3 linked regions of the Skermanella sp. TT6 genome follow. The protein of the gene in region 2 interacts with the protein of the main gene of each other region in a pairwise test. Links are inferred from orthologs where the notes say so. Each region holds a gene or a part of one and is shown on either strand. Other genes may lie near its edges.

Region 1 (7,321 bases), 1.8 Mb from region 2 along the record:
TGCCGTCAAGCATTTCACCCCGGCAAATGGGGCCTTGCCCGATTTACACCAGGGGTGGCGGCCGATTTTCCCGGAGGCAAAATAAGGGCCGGCACCCCGGAGGGCGCCGGCCCCGAGCGTGCGGCACGCGGGTGGATCCGCGTCAGGTGGCGGGATGGTAGTCGTAGCGCCGTTCGAAACGGGCGAGGTCGGCCGGGTCGAGGGCGATCTGGAGATGGGCGAAGGAGTCGTCGTCCCGCCGTTCCAGCACGTCGCCCCGCTGGTAGAGCCAAGCCAGCGCCGCGCCGTCGTCGATCCGAACCGCGAGATCGACCGTCTGCCGGTCCATCGTCATGTGGCGGTCGAGCAGCCCGAACAGTCCGGGCAGGCCCTCGCCGGTCAAGGCCGAGACCGCCTGCATGTGGTCGTTCCGCGCCGCCTGGGCGAGCAGGGCGTCCCGGGTGGCGGCGTCGAGCAGGTCGATCTTGTTCAGCACCTCGACGACGCGGCCGTCCTGGGACGGGTCGATGTCGAGGTCGCGCAGCACCGCCTCGACGTCAGCCTTCTGGGCCTCCGTGTCGGGATGGGCGATGTCCCGAACATGAAGGACGATGCCGGCCGCCTGGACCTCCTCCAGGGTCGCCCGGAAGGCAGCCACGAGGTGGGTCGGCAGGTCGGAGATGAAGCCCACCGTGTCGGACAGGATCACCTTGCGGCCGGTCGGCAGCTCGATTCCGCGCATGGTCGGGTCGAGCGTCGCGAACAGCAGGTTCTTGGCGAACACGTCGGCACCGGCCATCCGGTTGAACAGCGACGACTTGCCGGCGTTGGTATAGCCGACCAGGGCCACCACCGGATAGGGTACCCTGTCCCGCGCCTTGCGGTGCAGGTCCCGGGTCCGCCGGACCTCGTCCAGTTCCCGCTTCAGCTTGATGATCCGGTCGCCGATCAGGCGGCGGTCGATCTCGAGCTGGCTTTCGCCGGGGCCGCCGAGGAAGCCGAAGCCGCCGCGCTGGCGCTCCAGGTGGGTCCAGGACCGGACAAGCCGCGAGCGCTGGTAGCTGAGGGCCGCGAGCTCCACCTGCAACTGGCCTTCCCGGGTCCTTGCCCGGGCGCCGAAGATCTCCAGGATCAGGCCGGTGCGGTCTATGACCTTGGCATGGAGCCCGCGTTCCAGGTTGCGCTGCTGGACGGGCGACAGGGCGTGGTCCATCACGACCAGGTCGATGGGTTCCCCCCTCTCCTCGGCGTCACGGATCAGGCCGGCGAAATGCTCCACCGTGCCTGACCCGAGCAGGGTCGACGGCTGAGGCCGGTTGACCTTGACGGCTTCGGCGTATGCTACGTCCAATTCGATCGCGGCGGCCAGTCCGACGGCTTCGTCCAGGCGCGCCTCCGGGCTGCGCATGCCGTCGTCGATCTTGGCCTCGCGCAGGATCGGATGGATCACGAGGGCGCGGCCGGTGCCCATGGCGGACCGGCCGGTGCCCTGATCGGGTGCGTTAGGTACCTTCACCTTCCTTGGGCGGCTCGAAAAGTTGAATAGGATGGGCAGGCATCACGGTCGAGATTGCGTGCTTGTAGACCAGTTGGCTATGCGCATCGCGTCGCAACAGGACGGAGAAGTTGTCGAACCACGTTATGATGCCTTGGAGTTTGACACCGTTCACCAGGAACACGGTGACCGGGGTCTTGTTCTTTCGGACGTGGTTTAAGAAAACGTCCTGAACATTTTGACTTTTTTCGGACATATGCAATCGCCCCGTTGTGATGGTTCTTGGGGCCCCATCCCAGAGCCCGGATAACATTCCATAACCCTTTTGTTGGGCTATTTTCGTTGTTCGACTGGAGTCTCCAGCGATATGGGGGCGCCAAGGCGCCGCACCAAGTCGGATACTATATCGCAAGTGTCAAACCGGTGCGCAGGCGGAAAATTCCCGAAATCGTCCGGACCGTTCCCGATCAGCATCGGGACGCATCTCCCGGCATGGGCGCACTGCATATCCACGTCTGCATCGCCGATGAACCAGACGTCGGGACCGGCAATCAACCCGCCGGGCTCAAGGGCCATGTGGATAGGATCAACCGCAGGTTTATCTTGTGGCGCATCTCCCGCTCCGACGAGCTTGCCGAAGTAGCGGTCCCAACCGAGTTGGGCCGACTCGGCCCGCAGGAAGCGGCCGGTCTTGTTGCTGACCACCCCGAGATAGACGCCCTGCCCGGCCAGCGCCGACAGCAGCCCCTCGGCACCCGGGAGCGGCTTCAGGTAATCGAGATGGTGGCGGCCGAAATGGTCGTAGAAGATGTCTCGCGCATCGGTCCAGCGGTCGCCGAACAGGCGGGGGAAGCTGTCGCGCAGGCTCTGCCGGACGCGGAGGCGGGTCTCTTCCAGGCTCCAGGGCGGCAGTCCGTGGGCGACCAGGGCGGCGTTCAGCGCGGCATGGATGCAGCCCCAGTTGTCCACCAGGGTATTGTCCCAATCGAACAGGACCGCGCGCGGCAGCCGCGTCGGGTCGCCGTCGCCAAGGGGTGCGCCCCCGAGATCCGCCGTCACGACGCGCCCGCCGTCCGGGCATATTCCAGGTAGGCCTGCCTCAGGCGCTCTCCCAGGGAACCCGGCTTGCCGTTGCCGACGGTGCGGTCGTCGATCCGCGTGACCGGCATCACGAAGGTGCTGGCGCTGGAAACGAAAGCTTCCCGCGCCCGGTAGGCTTCCTCCAGCGAGAAGGCGCGTTCCTCGAACGGGATGCCGGCTTCCCTGGCCAGCCGGATGATCGACAGGCGGGTCACGCCGTTCAGGATCAGGTTGTCGGCATGGCGGGTCACCAGGGTGCCGTCCTCGGTCACGATCCAGGCGTTGCTGGAGCAGCCCTCGGTCACATCGCCGTCCGGGTCGAGCTGCCACGCCTCGAACGCGCCTGCCTCCACCGCCTGCTGCTTGCCCAGCACCTGCGGCAGCAGCGCCACCGACTTGATGTCCCGGCGCAGCCAGCGGATGTCGGGAATCGAGATCACCTTGACCCCGTTCTCCAGCTGTTCCGGAGTCGCGAAGGCGGTCGCCCGCTTCGTCGTCATGACGAGGCTGCTGCGGGAGTGCTTCGGAAACTTGAAGTCGCGCGGGGCGACGCCGCGCGTGATCTGGAGGTAGATCGTCCCCTGGGTCACGTGGTTGCGGGCGATCAGCCGGCGCATCAGCAGCTTGAGCACGTGGGGAGCCACCGGCCACGCGATCCGCAGTTCGTTCAGCGACCGTGCCAGGCGATCCAGGTGCCCCTGCTCGTCGGCGAGCCTGCCGCCGATGATCGTGACGACTTCGTAGACACCGTCGGCGAACTGGAATCCGCGGTCCTCGACATGGACCATCGCCTCGCCATGGGGAACGAACCGGCCGTTGACATATGCGTATCGAGCCATGCTTTCCGCTTCTTTGGATGAGCTTTTCGGGATCGTGGAACGGGACGACGGAGGATCAGAAGAACTCGAGCCGAACCGCGAACATCTTCTCGACCTTCTTCACCTGCCCGACCGCGGCCAGGATGATGACCCGGTCGTGCGGCTTGATCACCGTGGAGGGCCTGGGAATGATCACCTCCTCGCCCCGCACGATGGCGCCGACGATCACGCCGGTCGGCAGCTTGATCTCCCGCAGGGGCGTGTTGATCAGGCTGGAAGTCTCCAGCGCCTCCGCCTCGATCACCTCGGCGAAGCCTTCGCGCAGGCTGTGGACCGCGCGGATCCGGCCGCGCCGGACATGCTGTAGGATGGTCGAGACCGTGATGGTGCGCGGGCTGACCACGGCGTCGATGCCGAGCGTGGTGACCAGCGGCGAATAGGTCGTCTTGTTGATCAGGGTGATGGCGCGCTGGCAGCCGTAGCGCTTGGCGAGCAGCGAGGCGAGGATGTTGCCCTCGTCGTCGTTCGTCACGGCGACCACCGTCTCGGCCGCCCGGACGTTGGCTTCCTCCAGGATCTCCGGATCGAGCCCGTCGCCGTGAAGCACCATGGTCCGGTTCAGCCGCTGGGCGATGTACTGGGCCCGGCCGCGGTCCACCTCGACGATCCGCGCGCTGACCTGCGGGTGCTTCGCCTCCAGCTCCTCGGCGAGGCACAGGCCGATGTTGCCGCCGCCCAGGATGATGATCCGGCGGGCCTCGGTCTCCTCGTGGCCGAAGGCCGCCATGGCCCGTCCCAGGTGCCGCGTGTCGGCGACGAAATAGACCTCGTCGCCCGGCAGCATCTGGTCGTCGCCGCCGGGGATGATCGGCTTGTCGTTGCGGACGATCGCCACGACCTCGAGGTTCAGGTCGGGGAACAGGCCGGTGAGCTGGCGCAGCGGCGTGTGCAGGATCGGGCAATTGTCGGTGCAGATGACGCCGATGACGCGGACCTTGCCGTCGGCCAGCGGGATCATGTCGAACGCGCCCGGCACCTGGAGCCGGCGGGCGACAGCCCGGGCCACCTCGATCTCGGGCGAGATGATCACGTCGATCGGCATATGCTCGCGCGAGAACAGGTCCGCCCAGATCGGCGCCAGGTAGCTCTGGTTCCGGACGCGGGCGATCTTTGTCGGCACGTTGAACAGCGAGTGCGCCACCTGGCAGGCCACCATGTTGACCTCGTCCGCCAGGGTGACCGCGATGATCATGTCGGCGTCGGCGGCGCCCGCCTGCTCCAGCACGTTCGGGTGGGAGGCGAATCCGACCATGGCCTGGACGTCCAGCGTGTCGCTGATCTTCTGGATCAGCTCCGGGGACTGGTCGATCACGGTGACGTCGTTGTTCTCGGTCGCGAGATAGCGGGCGATGTTGGAGCCGACCTGGCCGGCGCCGCAGACGATGACCTTCATGGACCGGTGACCTTCATGAGCTCAATCCCCGGCCAGCTTGTGGGGAGGCTTGTCGTTGCCGTGCACGCCCAAGGATTTCAGCTTGCGGTGCAAGGCGGAACGCTCCATTCCCACGAACGCGGCCGTGCGGGATATGTTGCCACCGAACCGGGTCACCTGGGCAAGCAGATACTCGCGCTCGAACACTTCGCGGGCCTCGCGCAGCGGCAGGCCCATGATCTCGCCGCCCTTGTCCCACTTCAGGACCGTCGGGGTGATGGCGCCGATCTCGGGCGGCAGCATGTCGGCGCGGATCGGCTCGCGCGGGTCGCCGGTCGACATGATCAGCAGCCAATCCACCACGTTGCGCAACTGGCGCACGTTGCCCGGCCAGTCATAGGCCTGGAGCGCCGCCATCGCGTCCTCGCCGTAGTCGCGGGCCGGCAGGCCCGCCGTCTCGGACGAGCGGATCATGAAGTGGCGGGCCAGCAGGGGGATGTCCTCGCGGCGCTCGGTCAGCGGCGGAACCCGGATCGGCACGACGCTGAGGCGGTAGAACAGGTCCTGCCGGAACCGGCCGGCCTCGATCTCCGACGGAAGGTCGCGGTTGCTCGACGCGATCACCCGGACATCGACCTCGACCCTCGCGCTGCCGCCGACCCGCTCGAAGGTCTGCTCCTGGAGCACGCGGACGATCTTTCCCTGGGTCTCCAGCGGCATGTCCGCCACCTCGTCCAGCAGCAGGGTGCCGCCATGGGCCTGCTCGAAAGTGCCGACCTTGCGGGGCAGGCCATCCTGGCCGTGCTCGGTGCCGAACAGCTCGACCTCCAGCCGGTCGGGCCGCATGGTCGCGCAGTTCAGCCCGACGAAGGGGCCGTCGGCCCGGCGGGAGCGGGCATGGAGCAGGCGGGCGACGACCTCCTTGCCGGACCCGGCCGGCCCGGTGATCAGGACGCGGCTGCCGGTCGGGGCCACCTTGTCGATCGAGTGCCTGACATGGTTGATCGCCGACGACTTGCCGATCAGCTCGATCTGGCCGCCGGTCCGGAGCTTCAGTTCCTCGTTCTCGCGCCTGAGCCGGGCGGCTTCGATCGCGCGCTCGACCAGGACCAGCAGGCGGTCGGCCTTGAACGGCTTCTCGATGAAGTCGTAGGCGCCCTGCTTGATCGCGGACACGGCGGTCTCGATCGTCCCGTGGCCGCTGATCATGATGACCGGCAGGTTCGGATGCTCGCGCTTGAGCTCGGCGAGAATCTGGATGCCGTCGAGCCGGCTCCCCTGGAGCCAGATGTCGAGGATCACCAAGCTCGGCCTTCGGGCACCGACCGCGGCGATGGCCTGGTCGGCGTCGCCGGCTTGCCGGGTCTTCATGCCTTCGTCTTCAAGGATACCCGCAATCAGCATGCGGATGTCCGCTTCGTCATCGACGATCAGAATGTCATGCGCCATAGCGACTCTGTTTCTGCTGCGTTTCTTCGGCGGCCACGGCCGGCGCGGCGATTTCGGTCTTGGGGATCACGAGGCGGACCTGCGCGCCCGGGCCGGAAGCCCTGTCTTCGAGCACCAGTTCGCCGCCATGGTCCTCCATGATCTTCTTGACGATGGCGAGCCCCAGCCCGGTGCCCTTGGCCCGCGTGGTGACGTAGGGCTCGGTCAGCCTGTCGCGTTCCTCGTGCGGCAATCCCTTGCCGTTGTCGGCGATCACGATCGACACGCGGTCGTCGTGGACCTCGAGGCCGAGATCCACCTGCCCGGGCGGCAGCGTCCCGATGTCGGGAGCGGAGCGGCCGTCGATCGCGTCCACCGCGTTCTGGAGCAGGTTGGTCAGGGCCTGGGAAATCTGCCGGCCGTCGCACGGCACGGTGAGCGGCCCCGGCGGAAGGTCGGCCGTGAACTTGATGGCGGGATGTGCGCTGGATTGGAGGAACACGGCTTGGCGACACAGTTCGTTGATGTTCTGTGGCTTCATCACCGGGCTCGGCATCCGCGCGAAGGCGGAGAACTCGTCAACCATCCGGCCGATATCGTCCACTTGGCGTACGATGGTATCGGTACACATCTGGAACGTCTCGGGGTCGCTGGTGATTTCCTTGAGGTATTTTCGGCGCAATCGCTCGGCCGAGAGCTGGATCGGGGTCAGCGGGTTCTTGATCTCGTGCGCGATGCGACGCGCCACGTCGGCCCAGGCAGCCTTGCGTTGCGCCGAGAGCAGCTCGGTGACGTCGTCGAACGTCACGACGAAGCCGCGGATGTCGCTTCCGACCGACTCGGCGGCGACCCGGACCAGCAGGGTCCGCGTGGTCCCGGCGCGGCGGAGCTGGACCTGGGCTTCCATCAGCTTGGCCGGGCGGCGACGGATCATGCCCATCAGCTCGCCCATCTCCGGCGCCACGTCGACCAGCTTGCGGCCGATCAGGATCTCCGGGTCGTCGACGCCCAGCAGATGGGCGCCCGACAGGTTGGGCAGGTTGATGCGGCCCTCGTGGTCGAGGCCGACGACGCCGGCCGAGACGCCGG
Region 2 (7,208 bases):
TCGACCTCGGCGCTGCGCCGGACGACGCTGCGCTCGTCGAGGGCGACATGAACGATGCGGTGGTTGGATTCTGTCACCGGGGGGCTCCATTCAGTCGGATCGACACGGAAAGCGCGTGCGCGCCGAGTCCCTCGGCTTCGGCCAGCGCCACGGCGGCGGGTCCGATGGCGCCGAGGCTGCCCGGGTCGCACCCGACCAGGGTCGTGCGCTTCATGAAGTCGAGCAGGTTGAGACCGGACGAGAACCGGGCGCTCCGCGCCGTCGGCAGCACGTGGTTCGGCCCTGCGACATAGTCGCCGATGGCTTCGGGCGTGTGCCGGCCGAGGAAGATGGCGCCGGCGTTGCGGATGCGGGCGGCCAGCGCGTCCGGGTCGGCCACCGCCAGTTCCAGGTGCTCCGGCGCTAGGCGGTCGACCAGCGGCACCGCCTCGTCGAGGTGCGAAACCACGATGACCGCGCCGTGCTCGCGCCAGCTCTCGCCCGCGATGGCTGCGCGCGGCAGCGTCTTCAGGTGACCGTCCACCGCCCGCTTGACGGCTTCGGCGAAACCGGAGTCGTCGGTGATCAGGATCGCCTGGGCGCTGGTATCGTGCTCCGCCTGGGACAGCAGGTCGGCGGCGATCCAGGCGGGATCGTTGGCGCCGTCGGCCACCACCAGGATCTCCGACGGGCCGGCGATCATGTCGATGCCGACGGTGCCGAAGACCTGCCGCTTGGCGGCCGCGACGTAGGCGTTGCCGGGCCCGACGATCTTGTCCACCGGGCGGATGGTCTCCGTCCCGTAGGCCAGCGCGCCGACCGCCTGGGCGCCGCCGATCCGGTAGATCTCGTCCACGCCGGCGAGCCGGGCGGCCGCCAGCACCAGCGGGTTGAGCTTCCCGTCGGGCGTCGGCACGACCATGGTGACCCGTTCCACGCCCGCGACCTTGGCCGGCAGCGCGTTCATCAGCACCGAGCTGGGATAGGCCGCGGTGCCGCCGGGTACATAGAGGCCGACCGATCCCACCGCGGTCCAGCGGGCGCCGAGGCGGACGCCGGCCCCGTCCGTGTAGGACAGGGCTTCGGGCTTCTGCCGCCGGTGGAAATCCTCGATCCTGGCGGCGGCGATCTCGAGGCTGTCCAGCAGGCCGGGATCGATGGAGGCGACCGCCCCGTCGACCTCTTCCGGTGCGACGCGCATGGTGCCGGCCGTCAGCGTGACGCGGTCGAACCGGGCGGTATAATCCAGCACGGCCGCATCGCCGCGCTGGCGTACGTCGGCCAGGATCGCGGAGACGGCGTTCTGGACGTCCTCCTGGGTTTCCCGCTTCGCGCCCAGCAGGCCGGCGAAGGCCGCCTCGAACCCCGAGTCGCGGCTGTCAAGGTCAAGCGGCATCAACGGCATCCCTGAAACTGTCGATCCAGCCGCCGATCTCCTCCGGCCGGGTCTTGTAGGCGGCCCGGTTGACGACCAGGCGCGACGTAATCTCTGCGATCCTCTCGATCTCCACAAGGCCGTTGGCACGCAGGGTCGAGCCGCTGGACACGAGGTCGACGATCCGGCGGCACAGGCCCAGCGTCGGCGCCAGTTCCATGGCCCCGTTCAGCTTGATGCATTCGGCCTGGACGCCGCGCGCGGCGAAATGTCGCCGGGTGATCTCGGGATACTTGGTCGCCACCCGGATATGGCTCCAGCGCGCCGGATCGTCGCCTTCCACCATCTCCTCGGGTTCCGCGACGCTGAGCCGGCACTTGCCGATCCCGAGGTCGAGCGGGGCGTAGATCTCCGGATAATCGAACTCCATCAGCACGTCGTTGCCGGCGACGCCGAGATGGGCGGCCCCGAACGCGACGAAGGTCGCGACGTCGAAGGAGCGGACCCGGATGATGCTGATATGCGGAAGGCTGGTGGCGAACCGGAGCTGGCGGCTGTTCTCGTCGTCGAAAGCCGGTTCCGGCACGATCCCGACGCGGTCCAGCATGGGCCGGACCTCCTGCAGGATGCGCCCCTTCGGCAAGGCCAGGACCAGCGGTTCGTTCGCCGGTATTGACGGGATTGGCAACGGTTTCTCCAGAACTGAGCGGCTCGACGCGAGTGATAGCACAAACGGCGCGGTTGTCACGCCTCTGCGATCCCGGCCGGCCCGGGACAGCGGATTGCCAGTGGGCGGGGGCGCGGGCATACTGCGCCGGACCAAGAAAAGGGGTAAGGGCGAATGTATGGACGTAAACGGGTGCTGGTCACCGGTGGCGCCGGGTTCCTCGGGTCATTCCTGTGCGAGCGGCTGCTTGGCGAAGGATGCGAAGTCATATGCGTCGACAATTACTTCACGGGATCGCGCGAGAATATCGTCCACCTGCTGGACAATCCCTATTTCGAAGTGATCCGCCACGACATCACCTTCCCGCTCTATGTGGAAGTGGACGAGATCTATAATCTGGCGTGCCCCGCATCGCCGATCCATTACCAGTTCGACCCGGTCCAGACCGTCAAGACCAGCGTGCACGGGGCGATCAACATACTGGGACTGGCCAAGAGGGTGAAGGCCAAGGTCTTCCAGGCCTCGACCAGCGAAGTCTACGGCGACCCGTCGATCCATCCGCAGACCGAGGGATACTGGGGCAACGTAAACCCGATCGGCCCGCGCGCCTGCTACGACGAGGGGAAGCGCTGCGCCGAGACGCTGTTCTTCGACTATCACCGCCAGTACCGGCTGAACATCCGGGTCGCCCGGATCTTCAACACCTATGGGCCGCGCATGCATCCGCAGGACGGCCGCGTGGTGTCCAACTTCATCGTGCAGGCCCTGCGGGGCGAGCCGGTGACGCTCTACGGCGACGGCAGCCAGACGCGGTCCTTCTGCTACGTGGAAGACCTGATCGAGGGCTTCGTCCGCCTGATGGCGGCGCCCGACGACGTTATCGGACCGATCAACCTGGGCAATCCGGGGGAATTCACCATCCGGCAGCTCGCGGAACTGGTGATCGACATGACCGGGTCGAAATCCGAGATGGTCTTCAAGCCCCTGCCCCAGGACGACCCGACGCAACGCCGGCCGGACATTTCCCGCGCGAAGGAAAAGCTGGATTGGGAGCCGACGGTCCCGCTGAAGGAAGGCTTGGCGCGGACGATCGCCTATTTCGAGCGGAAACTGCCGGAATGGGAGGGCTGACCGGTTAGGTCGTCGCCCGCGGGCCGGCCCGGTCCAGGGGAACGGGCCGGCCCGCGGGTCCATGCCAGGGCATGGCCGCCGGTTCAGGCGGCGTGACTCGCCTCGCCCTGGGTCAGCAGCGCATAGATGGCTTCCGCACTGTCGGAGCCGCGCAGCTTGTCGCACATCGTTCCGTCGCGGAGCAGGCGGGACACCCGGGCCAGGGCCTTGAGGTGGTCCGCGCCCGCCGCTTCCGGCGCCAGCAGCAGAAACATCAGGTCGACGGGCTGGTCGTCGATGGCGTCGAAATCGACCGGTCTTTCGAGCCGGGCGAAGACTCCATGGACACGGTCCAGGTTGGCAAGCTTGCCGTGCGGAATGGCGATGCCATGCCCCACGCCCGTCGTGCCGAGCCTTTCCCGTTCGAGCAGCACGTCGAAGATCGCGCGTTCGTGCTGCCCGGTCAGTTCCGCCGCCTTCTTCGCCAGCTCCTGCAACGCCTGCTTCTTGCTGCCGGCGCGCAGGTTGGCGATGATGCTCTGGGGCGTGATCAGATCAATCATATGCTTTTACGGCGACGCCTGGTCAGGCGTCGGCTCCCTCAGTGCCTTTGGGATCGATCCAGCCGACGTTCCCGTCTTGCCGGCGGTAGATCATGTTCAGGCCGCCATGGGCGCGGTTGCGAAACATCAGGGCCGGAAGTTCGGCCAGGTCCATGCGCATGACGGCCTCGCTGACCGTGAGCGTGTCGATGGCGGTGGTCATCTCGGCGATGACCACGGGCTGGGGATGCCCGTCGTGGCCGTCCTGCGGCGAGGGCGCTGCGTCATGGGTGTCTTCGTCATACCCGTCGATATGGGCTTCGTCGGGCTCCGCTTCCAGGATGTACTGGCTCGCGGGGAGCGGGGCCAATGCTACGGCGCCGTCCGCTCCCTCGACGTTGTCGCCATGCTTGTGGTGGTCCTTCAGGCGGCGCTTGTAGCGGCGAAGGCGCTTGGCGATCTTGTCGGCGGCGGTATCGAAGGCGGGATAGGGCTCGTTGGCCTCGCCGTTGCTCTGCAGCAGGATATTGCGGCCGACATGCACCGAAATATCGGCTTTGAACAGGTGGGCCTCGCGCGAGAAGACCACGTTGGCCTCGATCGGACGGCCGAAATACTTGCCTACGATGGCGGTTAGGCTCTCATCGACGTGGGTTCGCAGCGCGTCCCCGACGTCAAGCTGTTTGCCTTTGACGGATAGGTGCATGACGTAGGTTGTCCGGAGTTCTGGGCCCGTAGATGGGATCATGCAGGGCGACGTCACTGCTGGGCCGTGACGAAGGTGACGCCTCCCCAAAGTTGACGAACAGCCTCATGGCTGCAACCGTTCCCGGATTGGCGGAGTCCGGCCTTCTACCGCAGATCCGCCGGGGTCAGTCTCACAGTCTCATGGACTTTTCGCGGCGGCGCTGGACCGATGACGGGATCCGCATGGCCTCACGATACTTTGCCACCGTGCGGCGCGCAATCTCGATCCCATCCGATTTGAGAATCTCGACGATCCGGTCGTCGGAAAGGATGCCTTCCGGGGGCTCTCCGTCGATGAGAGCCTTGATCCGGAAGCGCACCGCCTCCGCCGAGTGGGCGGCCTCTCCCCCGGCGCCGTTGATCGAGGAGGTGAAGAAGTACTTCAACTCGAACACGCCGCGCGGAGTCGCCATGAACTTGTTGGTCGTGACACGGCTGACGGTCGACTCGTGCATGCCGATCGCCTCCGCGATGTCGCGCAGGATCAGGGGCCGCAGATACTGCACGCCCTTGACGAAGAACAGGTCCTGCTGGCGGACGATTTCGGTCGCGACCTTCAGGATCGTGTTGGCCCGCTGGTGCAGGGACTTCACCAGCCAGTTGGCGGAATTGAACCGCTCGGAAATATACTCCTTCTCGGCCTTGTTGCGGACCTCGCCGCTGACCTGCGCGAAGTAGCGCTGGTTGATCAGCACCCGCGGCAGGGTTTCCGTGTTCAACTCTATCAACCAGCCGCCGCCCGGCTGCAGCCGCATCAGGATGTCCGGGGTGACCGTCTGCACCACCTGATGGTCGAAACGCAGGGCCGGCTTGGGATCGAGCGTCCGGATCTCCGCCACCATGTCGGACAGGTCCTCGGCATCGACGCCGCAGACCTTGAGCAGCGCCGGGACGTTGCGGGCCGCCAGCAGCTCCAGGTTGTCCAGCATCGCCTGTATCGCCGGATCGAGGCGATTGCGCTCGCGCAGCTGGATCTCCAGGCATTCCTTCAGGCTGCGGGCGAAGACGCCGGGCGGGTCGAAGCGCTGCACCCGCCGCAGGACCGCCTCGATCCGGGAGAGCTCGCAGTTCAACTGCTCGGCCAGGGCGTCCAGGTCGCCCGTCACATAGCCGGCGGCGTCGAGCATGTCGATCAGGGCCAGCCCGATCAGCCGGTCCACCGGATCGGCGATATCGACGTTGAGCTGGCCGATCAGGTGGTCGCGCAGGCTGGTCTCGCCGCTCAGCGTCTGCTCGAGATTGTATTCGCCGTCCTCGAAGCTGCCGCTGCCGCCCTTCGACGACCAGTCGCCGAAAGCCTCGGTCCCGTCGAAGCCGCCGTCGGCGGCGCTGCCGTTGGTCCAGACATTCTCGAAATCGGTGTCGAGCGGCGCGTCCGAGCCGCCGGCCATGTGGTCGGACGTGGTCAGCTCATGGGTATCGAGCTGTCTCTGGTCGGCGCCGTCGACGGCCGGCGCGAGCTCCGCCTGGTCGATGCCGCCTTCGCGGGGCCCCTCGCCCGCCCCGCCCTGCGCCCCGGCGCCGTCGCCGTTGGCCTGGACGCCGCCGTCGCCGAACTCCGCCTCGTCGCGTTCCAGCAGGGGGTTCTGCTCGATCTCCCGGTCGACGTAATCCGAAAGCTCCATGTTGGAGAGCTGCAGCAGCTTGATCGCCTGCTGCAGCTGCGGAGTCATGACGAGTGACTGGGTCTGTCTGAGATCGAGACGTTGTGTAAGCGCCATGGCACCAGGAGGGTCGTTAGAGGCTGAACCTTTCGCCGAGATAGACCCTGCGCACATCCTTGTGCGCCACGATCTCCGACGGCTCGCCCTCCATCAGTACCATACCGTCGTGCAAAATGTATGCCCGATCGACGATGTCGAGCGTTTCTCTTACATTGTGATCAGTTATGAGTACCCCGATACCCCGGTCGCGCAGATGGGTCACCAGTTCGCGGATGTCGTTGACCGCGATCGGGTCGATTCCGGCCAGCGGCTCGTCCAGCAGGATGAAATGCGGCTGGGACGCGAGCGCGCGGGCGATCTCGACGCGGCGGCGTTCGCCGCCGGACAGCGCCAGGGCCGGCGTGCGGCGCAGGTGGGAGATCGAGAACTCCGCCAGCAGCTCGTCGAGCATGGTTTCGCGCGCTTCGCGGTCCGACTCGACCACTTCCAGCACGGCGCGGATATTGTTCTCCACCGACAATCCCCGGAAGATCGACGCTTCCTGCGGCAGGTAGCCGATGCCCAGGCGCGCCCGCCGGTACATGGGCAGGGTCGTGATGTCCTGCCCGTCCAGGCTGATGGTGCCGTAATCGGGCGAGATGAGGCCGGTGATGATGTAGAAGCAGGTCGTCTTGCCGGCGCCGTTCGGCCCCAGCAGCCCCACGGCCTCGCCGCGCTGGACCGTGACGCTGACGTCGCGCAGGACCGGCCGCTTCTTGTAATGCTTTCCCAGATTGCTCGCCCTCAGCCCCTGGTTGTCGGCGACCAGACGCGGCGCCGGCCCGCCGTCGGGCCGAAGCGCCGGCCGGGGGGATGGGGTGCTGATTTCGGAACGATCCGGCTTCCTGAACTCCCGGATACTCAATTGCCGGTGCCTCCGGATCCTGGTTGGGCGGGTCCTGGCTGGGCGGGCGCGGGTTGCGCGGGCTGGGCGCCGCCCGGCTGCTGGCCGGGGACGAACAGGCCGCGGACGCGTTCGCCGGTGCGGTTCCCGGTGCCGAGCAGGCGGCTCACTCCCGTGTTCATGTTCACCTCGGCGGTCTGGCCGTTCAGGTGGTTGTCGCCCCGGGTCAGGCGCACGTCAC
Region 3 (7,788 bases), 1.0 Mb from region 2 along the record:
GACTTCAGCACCGGCGCCATGACCTATGCCCGCATCTCGCTGATGCAGGGGAGGGAGGGACTGGAACCCGGCCCCGTCGCCCCCGGCCCCGGCACGATCCAATAGCCGGCCGGGGGAGACGGACATGGCAGACCAAAGGGCGGACCACAGGCGCAAGCTCGAGGAAATGAAGAAGGTCCTGGTGACCGACGAGGATTTCGGCCGCGTCTACCGGATCTTCTTCGACGAGGTCGCGTGCCATCGCAGCTTCATGGCGCTGGGCAAGAAGGAGAAGAGCCCGCTGCTCAAGACGACGCTGAGGCTGGTCGGCGAAAGCCTGTTCGGCACCCCCTGCGAGGTGACCGGGTTGTTCCTGTTCAGGCTGAAGCAGGAGAAATTCATCCACGGCTGCTGCAACCTGAACTTCCATCCCGCGACCATCATCTATTTCGAGGACATAGACATGGGCATGTCCGCGATCATCCGGGACATGCGGACGTCCATGATGACCTACAGCCGCATCACCACCACCGTGGTGAGGGACACCGGCAAGGCCCACAACCTGGTTTCCGGCGGCATATCGCGGCATTGAGACCATTGGTTATCGGTCAGCCCGTGGGACTGCCCGTCCTGAGCCGGTAGCCGACGCCCGGTTCGGTGATGATCAGGACCGGGTGGCCGGGGTCGGCTTCCAGCTTCTGACGGAGCTGGTTGACATAGACGCGGAGATAGACGGTGTCGTGGGCATGGGCGGGTCCCCAGATCTCCTTCAGGATCTGGCCGTGGGTCAGGATCTTGTCGCGGTTGCGGACCAGCAGGCTGAGCAGCGCGTGTTCCTTGGGCGACAGGCGCTGCTCGACACCGTCCCGGACGGCGAGGCGCCGGGCCAGGTCGATCGTCAGCCCGCCGACAACCAGCCTGTCCGGATCGGTCTCGGCACCGCCGCGCGGGCGCGACGCGGCGCGGATGCGGGCCATCAGCTCGCCGATTCCGAACGGCTTGACCATGTAGTCGTCGGCCCCGCGGTCCAGCGCCTCCACCTTGTCCGTCTCGTCGGACCGGACCGACAGCACGATGATCGGGACGGGGCCCTTCTCGCGGATCGCCGTGATCACCTCCTGCCCGTCGATGTCCGGCAGGCCCAGGTCCAGGATCACCAGGTCGGGCCGCTCCCCCGCGGCGGCCTCGATCCCTCCCGCGCCGGTCTCAGCTTCCAGCACGCGATAGCCCGACGCGGTCAGGCTGATCCGCAGGAACCTGCGGATCTGCGGTTCGTCGTCGATCACCAGGATCGTCAGCATCGGATGGGCCCGCTTCTAGTCATCCACAGATGCACGCAATGAATCACAACTGTCCGGCACAGTAATTGCTAAATCAACCGAAGGATGCTTTTCCAGTAGAGCGTTCCTCCCTTTATCGTCATGACCGGGCTTGACCCGGTCATCGCCTGCAGGCTTCATCAGCGCTGCCATGCAGGGAGATACCCGGATCAAGTCCACGGCTGTCCGGCATGGTACTTGCTGATCAACTATTGAGAACATTTCTAGCGACTGTTTTCTCCTTCAGTTCGTCATCCGCGGGCTTGACCCACGGATCTCAAAGCATGGAGGCTTCGATGCTTCCCGCGAACGATGGCCGGATCAAGTCCGGCCATGACGAAAACGGAGTGTTTCTGCCCGCGATTAATCCTTTCGCAGAATAAGCAATCTCCGTGCCGGACAGCCGTGCTGATCAACACGGATATTCTCGAGGTGCACTCCATGCCTGAAACAGGGGTCCGTTTCCTGGCAATTTCCTTATCTGTGTCCATCTGCGTTCATCTGCGGCCAAAAATAGAAAATCAAACTCATTCAACCACCTCCGGCGGCGGCGCCGTCGGCAGGCGCATGACGATGCAGGTGCCGGCGCCGTTCAGGCCGGGCTGGGCGGAGATGCGGCCGCCATGCGCCTCGACGATGCCGCGGCAGATCGCCAGGCCCAGGCCGGTCCCGGCGGTCCGGCTGTCGCCCTCCTCGACCCGGTAGAACATGTCGAAGATCCGCTCGCGGTCCTCCGGGGCTATCCCCGGCCCCTGGTCGCAGACCTCGACGATGACCCGATCCCCGCGCGCGACCGCCCAGACGGTGACCGGCGTTCCCGGCGGCGAGTATTTGCAGGCATTGTCGAGCAGGTTGAAGACCACCTGCTCCATCAGCATCGGGTCCAGGCGAAGCAGCGGCACCGCCGGGTCGATCTCGACCTTGACCGTGCGGCGGCGCAGCAGCTTCTTCGCCCGCTCGATCGCCGACGCCACGATGTCGCGCAGGTCCACCCAATCGGTGCGGGGCCTGAGCTGGCCCGAGCCCAGCCGCGTCATGTCCAGCAGGTTCTGCACGAAGCGGTTCAGCCGCTCGGCCTCCTCCTGGATGGTCTGGGCCAGCTCCAGCCGGTCGGCGGGCTTCAACGTCCCCTCGTAGGAGACCAGGCTGGAGGCGGCCCCCAGGATCGAGACCAGCGGCGTGCGCAGGTCGTGCGAGAGGGAGGAGAGCAGGGCGGAGCGCAGCCGCTCGGTCTCGGTGGCCAGGCGCGCGTGCTCGATGTCGGCCACCAGGTTGGTGCGCTCGATCGCCAGGGCTGCCTGGTCGGCCAGGGTGTCGAGCAGGCGGCTTTCCTCCGGCGAGAGCAGCCGGCCCGCGGCCTCGATCTGGACGCCCAGCACGCCTACCGGCCCGCGCCCGGTCTTCAGCGGCAGGAACAGCCAGTCCGAGGTCGGCAGCGTGGCGGAGCCCCGGCCGGCCGGCTGGGCGTTGGCCCAGGCCCAGTCGGCGGCGGCCCGCGCCTTGTCGTCCAGCCTGTCTTCAGGCGGGAAGCCGGCCCGGACGGCGAGCCGGCCGTCCTCCGGCAGCAGGACCAGCGATCGGCCGCGCAGCGTGGACGCCACGTGGTGGACCACGGCCCACAGCACGTCGTCCTGGTCGGCCGCCGCGGCGATCCGGCTGCTGAAGTCGTAGAGGTTGGCGGTCCGCCGGGCGCTCAGCCGGGTCGCCTCCACCTGGGCGCGGACGCGGGCGGCCAGGTTGCTGGTGATGAAGGCCGTGATCAGGAAGAACACCACGGTCAGGATGTTCCGCGTGTCCGCGATGTCGAAGGTGAACAGCGGGTCGGTGAAGAAGAAGTTGTACGACATGAAGCTGGCGACCGACACGGCGATCGACGGCCCCAGCCCATGGCGGATCGCGACCAGAAGCACCGCCATCAGGTATATCAGGGAGATGTTGGGCAGGTCCAGGAACAGGCTGAGGCCGTAGCCGCAGGCCGAGGCCGCCACGGTCGCCACGGCCGCGACGGCGTAGCCGTTCCAGTCCAGGCGCTTCCTGCGAACGGCGGCCGGCGGCGGCTTGGCCTCCCCCTCGTCCTCGCCGCCGACAACCGTCACGTCGAAGCTGTCGGCGCGGGCCAGCAGCTCAGCCGTGACGTTGCGCCGGCGCAGGAACGGCAGCCTGCCGCCGCGCGGCCGGCCGGCGATGATCTGGCTGACGTTGCGGGCGCGGGCGAAGTCCAGCAGCTCGGCGACGACGGACTCGCCCTGGATCACCCTGGTCTCGGCGCCCAGCTGCCCGGCCAGCCGCAGGGCATCCGAGATCCGGTTCTTGGCCTCCTCCGGTAATCCGGCGTGGCGCCAGGTCTCCACATGCACCGCCATCCATGGCGCCTGACGGCGGTCCGCCGTCCGCTTGGCGGTGCGGACCAGCCGCATCACCGCCCCGCCGTCGCCGACGCAGGCCAGGATGCGCTCGCGGGTCGGCCACGGCCCCGGGATCGCGTGGGCGCGCATGTAGTTGACCATCTGCGCGTCGACCCGCTCGGCGGCGGCGCGCAGCGCCATCTCGCGCAGCGCGGTCAGGGTCCCGGCGGAGAAGAAATGGTCGATCGCGCGGCGCGCCTGGTCGGGGACATAGACCTTGCCCTCCGCCAGCCGCTTGATCAGCGTCTGCGGCGGCAGGTCGATCAGCTCGATCTCGTCGGCGGTCTGGAGCACGCCGTCGGGCACCGTCTCGCGCACCCGGATGCCGGCGATGCGCTCGACGACGTCGTTCAGGCTTTCCAGGTGCTGGATGTTGAGGGTCGAATAGACGTCGATCCCGGCGGCCAGGATCTCCTCGACGTCCTGGTGCCGCTTCAGGTGCCGGCTGCCGGGGACGTTGGTGTGCGCCAGCTCGTCCACCAGCGCAAGCTTCGGCCGACGCTTCAGGATGGCGTCCAGGTCCATCTCGCGGAAGGTCAGGTCGCGGTACTCGACCGGCCGGCGCGGCACCACCTCCAGCCCGTCGAGCAGGGCTTGGGTGTCGCGCCTTCCATGGGTCTCGACGATCCCGGCGACCACGTCCACGCCGTCGAGCCTCTGGTCGCGCGCGGCTTCCAGCATGGCGTAGGTCTTGCCCACGCCGGGGGCGGCACCCAGGAAGACCTTGAGGCGGCCGCGCCGCTCGCGGTTGGCTTCCGCGAGCAGCGCTTCGGGCGAGGGGCGGTCGGCTTCGGCCATCAGGTCCCGTCGAGAGCGAGGTTGAGCATCAGCACGTTAACGCGCGGCTCGCCGAAAACGCCCAGGGTCCTGCCCTCCGTCAGGCGGCCGACCAGCGCCCGCAGGTCGGCCTCCGGGATCCCGCGCGCCTTCGCGATGCGGGGTACCTGCCACAGCGCGGCTTCCGGCGACAGATGCGGGTCGAGCCCGCTGCCCGACGCCGTCACCAGCTCGGCCGGAACCGGGCCGCGCGCCGCCGCGTCCGGGTTGGCCGCCTGCTGGGCCGCGGTCCGGGCCCGGACCTCTTCGGCCAGCTTCCCGCTGGACGGCCCCAGGTTGGAGGCGCCGGAGGCGGCGGCCTCGTACCCGACCGCCGAGGGCCGGGGCTGGAAATGCTCCGGCCGGGCGAAGGGCTGGGCGATCAGCGCGGAGCCGACGGTCCTGCCGTCGCGCTGCACCAGGCTGCCGTGCGCCTGGACGGGAAACAGCACCCCGGCGATCCCGGTGACGGCCAGCGGATAGAGCACGCCGGTGATGAGTGTCAGCACGGCCAGCATCTTCAGGGCCGGTTTCAGTTCCTTGAACATTCTCTCTTTCCTCAGGCCAGGCCCAGGGCGTTGACGCCCAGGTCGATCAGCTTGATGCCGATGAACGGCACGACCAGGCCACCGAGCCCGTAGACCAGCAGGTTCCGCCGCAGCAGGCTGGCGGCTCCCGCCGGCTGGTAGCGGACGCCCTTCAGGGCCAGCGGGATCAGCGCCACGATGACCAGCGCGTTGAAGATGATCGCCGACAGGATCGCGCTGGAGGCGCTGCCCAGGCCCATCACGTTCAGCGCCTCCAGCTGGGGATAGGCAGCCACGAACAGCGCCGGGACGATGGCGAAATACTTCGCCACGTCGTTGGCGATGGAGAAGGTGGTCAGCGCGCCGCGGCTCATCAGCAGCTGCTTGCCAATCATCACGATCTCGATCAGCTTGGTCGGGTCGCTCTCCAGGTCCACCATGTTGCCGGCCTCGCGGGCCGCCTGGGTGCCGGTGTTCATGGCGACGCCCACGTCGGCCTGGGCCAGCGCCGGCGCGTCGTTGGAACCGTCGCCGCACATGGCGACCAGCTTGCCCTCGGCCTGCTCCTGGCGGATCAGCTCCAGCTTGCGCTCGGGCGTGGCCTCCGCCAGGAAGTCGTCCACCCCGGCCTCGGCGGCGATCGCGGCGGCGGTCAGCGGGTTGTCGCCGGTGATCATGACGGTCCGGATGCCCATCCGGCGCAAGGTCGCGAAACGCTCCCGGATCGCCGGCTTGACGATGTCCTTCAGGTGGATGGCTCCCAGCACCCGGCCGCCCTTCGCCACCACCAGCGGCGTGCCGCCGGCCTTGGCGATCCGCTCGACCGCCTGGCGCAGGTCGCGCGGCACGGCGCCCTCCCCGACATGGCGGGCGATCGCGTCGGCGGCGCCCTTGCGGATGCGGACGGGTTCGGTGCCGAGCCCGGACGGCATGTCCACGCCGCTCATCCGGGTCTGCGCGGTGAAGGGGACGAAGGCGAAGCCCGCCGTCTCCACCCGCTGGAAGCCGAACCTGCGTCCGGCCAGCGCCACGATCGACTTGCCCTCCGGCGTGTCGTCGGCCAGCGAGGCGAGGAAGGCGGCTTCCGCCAGGTCGCGCTCGTCCACGCCGGAGACGGGGGCGAACTCCGCCGCCTGCCGGGCGCCCAGGGTGATGGTCCCGGTCTTGTCCAGCAGCAGCGTGTCGATGTCGCCCGCCGCCTCGACCGCGCGGCCCGACTTGGCGATGACGTTGAAGCGCACCAGCCGGTCCATGCCGGCGATGCCGATCGCCGACAGCAGCCCGCCGATGGTGGTCGGGATCAGCGTGACCAGCAGGGCCACCAGGAACACCACGGGCAGGGTGATTCCGGAATAGCGGGCGAAGGCCTCCAGCGTCACCACGACCACCAGGAAGATGATGGTCATGCCGGCCAGCAGGATGTTCAGCGCGATCTCGTTGGGGGTCTTCTGGCGCTTGGCGCCCTCGACCAGCGTGATCATGCGGTCCAGGAAGCTCTCGCCGGGGTTGACGGTGATGCGGACCACGATCCGGTCCGACACGACGCGGGTGCCGCCGGTCACCGCCGAGCGGTCGCCGCCGCTCTCGCGGATGACGGCGGCGGACTCGCCGGTGATGGCGGATTCGTCCACCGTGGCGATGCCGGCGACCACGTCGCCGTCGCCGGGGATCACCTCGCCCGCCTCCACCACCACGAAGTCGCCGGCCCGCAGGCCGGCGGCGGGGACCGACTGCCACTCCGTAGCGGCCGGGTCGGCCAGCCTTCGGGTGGTGGTCTCCGTCTTGGTGCGGCGCAGGCTGGCCGCCTGGGCCTTGCCCCGGCCTTCGGCGACCGCCTCGGCGAAGTTGGCGAACAGCACGGTGACCCACAGCCAGGCCGTGATCTGGCCGGCCACGGCGAGGCCGGCGCCGCCGCCCCCGCCGCCGCCGATGACCAGGTCGCGGACGAACAGGACGGTGGTCAGGGCCGCGACGACGGCGGTCACGAACAGGACGGGGTTGCGGGCCAGCTCGCGCGGGTCGAGCTTGCCGACGGCGGCGCCCGCCGCCTGGGCCGCGATGCCGGCGTCGAACAGGGAAATCTCGGAAGTGCGGTGGCTCATCGGTTCATGTCCGCGAAGGGGGCGCCCCGGGCGAGCGCCAGATGTTCGGCTACCGGCCCCAGCGACAGCGCCGGGAAGAAGGTCAGGCCGCCGACGATCAGCACGGTGCCGACCAGCAGCGCGACGAAGAGCGGCCCGTGGGTCGGGAAGGTGCCGGCCGATTCCGGCAGCGTCTTCTTGGCGGCCAGGCTCCCGGCGATCGCCAGCACCGGCAGGATCACCAGGAAGCGGCCGAACAGCATGGCGAACCCGATCGCCGTATTGTGGAAGAGGGTGTCGGCGCCGAAGCCGCCGAAGGCCGAGCCGTTGTTGCCGGTGCCCGACGCGTAGGCGTAGAGCAGTTCCGACAGGCCGTGCGGTCCCGGCTCCTGGATCGAGGCCGCTGCGCCGGGCACGACCAACGACAGGGATGAGAGTCCCAGCACCCCGAAGGGCACGGTCAGCGCCGCGATCATGGCCAGCTTGATCTCCCGCGCCTCGATCTTCTTGCCGAGATATTCCGGCGTGCGGCCGACCATCAGCCCGGCGATGAAGACCGCCAGCAGCACGAAGATCATCATGCCGTAGAGGCCGGCGCCGACGCCGCCGAACACCACCTCGCCCAGCATCATGTTGACCATCGCTACCATGCCGCCCAGCG

The links.
Region 1: the proteins of ptsN (region 2) and trkA interact in binary tests that used the Escherichia coli proteins (3 or more experiments, as listed by UniProt). The link is inferred for Skermanella sp. TT6 from one-to-one orthologs.
Region 3: the proteins of ptsN (region 2) and IGS68_RS25720 interact in binary tests that used the Escherichia coli proteins (3 or more experiments, as listed by UniProt). The link is inferred for Skermanella sp. TT6 from one-to-one orthologs.

Annotation. Positions count from the first base shown.
Region 1 is NZ_CP067420.1:2,668,084-2,675,404, reverse strand. Bases 2,638-5,446 are described here. They hold trkA (Trk system potassium transporter TrkA), read right to left. Parts: upstream 4,826-5,446; coding sequence 3,449-4,825; downstream 2,638-3,448. Other genes in these bases: ntrX (nitrogen assimilation response regulator NtrX), read right to left, coding at 4,847-5,446; IGS68_RS12565 (D-amino-acid transaminase), read right to left, coding at 2,638-3,393. In the rest of the region: GTPase HflX, read right to left, coding at 143-1,450; RNA chaperone Hfq, read right to left, coding at 1,482-1,730; IGS68_RS12570 (HAD family hydrolase), read right to left, coding at 1,808-2,533; more of IGS68_RS12565, read right to left, coding at 2,530-2,637; more of ntrX, read right to left, coding at 5,447-6,253; IGS68_RS12550 (sensor histidine kinase NtrY-like), read right to left, coding at 6,243-7,321. UniProt on the Escherichia coli protein: Part of the constitutive potassium transport systems TrkG and TrkH. May regulate the transport activity of TrkG and TrkH systems. Binds to NAD(+) and NADH.
Region 2 is NZ_CP067420.1:4,487,082-4,494,289, forward strand. The notes cover bases 1,966-4,661. They hold ptsN (PTS IIA-like nitrogen regulatory protein PtsN), read right to left. Parts: upstream 3,695-4,661; coding sequence 3,236-3,694; downstream 1,966-3,235. Other genes in these bases: hisG (ATP phosphoribosyltransferase), read right to left, coding at 1,966-2,042; IGS68_RS20930 (UDP-glucuronic acid decarboxylase family protein), read left to right, coding at 2,196-3,152; hpf (ribosome hibernation-promoting factor, HPF/YfiA family), read right to left, coding at 3,717-4,379; rpoN (RNA polymerase factor sigma-54), read right to left, coding at 4,552-4,661. In the rest of the region: IGS68_RS20915 (UPF0262 family protein), read right to left, coding at 1-77; hisD (histidinol dehydrogenase), read right to left, coding at 74-1,375; more of hisG, read right to left, coding at 1,365-1,965; more of rpoN, read right to left, coding at 4,662-6,141; lptB (LPS export ABC transporter ATP-binding protein), read right to left, coding at 6,158-6,892; IGS68_RS20955 (LptA/OstA family protein), read right to left, coding at 6,985-7,208. UniProt on the Escherichia coli protein: Seems to have a role in regulating nitrogen assimilation.
Region 3 is NZ_CP067420.1:5,530,471-5,538,258, reverse strand. What follows is about bases 1,626-4,901. They hold IGS68_RS25720 (sensor histidine kinase), read right to left. Parts: upstream 4,502-4,901; coding sequence 1,826-4,501; downstream 1,626-1,825. Other genes in these bases: kdpC (potassium-transporting ATPase subunit KdpC), read right to left, coding at 4,501-4,901. In the rest of the region: IGS68_RS25735 (hypothetical protein), read left to right, coding at 1-105; IGS68_RS25730 (hypothetical protein), read left to right, coding at 125-571; IGS68_RS25725 (response regulator), read right to left, coding at 588-1,280; more of kdpC, read right to left, coding at 4,902-5,067; potassium-transporting ATPase subunit KdpB, read right to left, coding at 5,079-7,148; potassium-transporting ATPase subunit KdpA, read right to left, coding at 7,145-7,788. UniProt on the Escherichia coli protein: Member of the two-component regulatory system KdpD/KdpE involved in the regulation of the kdp operon. KdpD may function as a membrane-associated protein kinase that phosphorylates KdpE in response to environmental signals.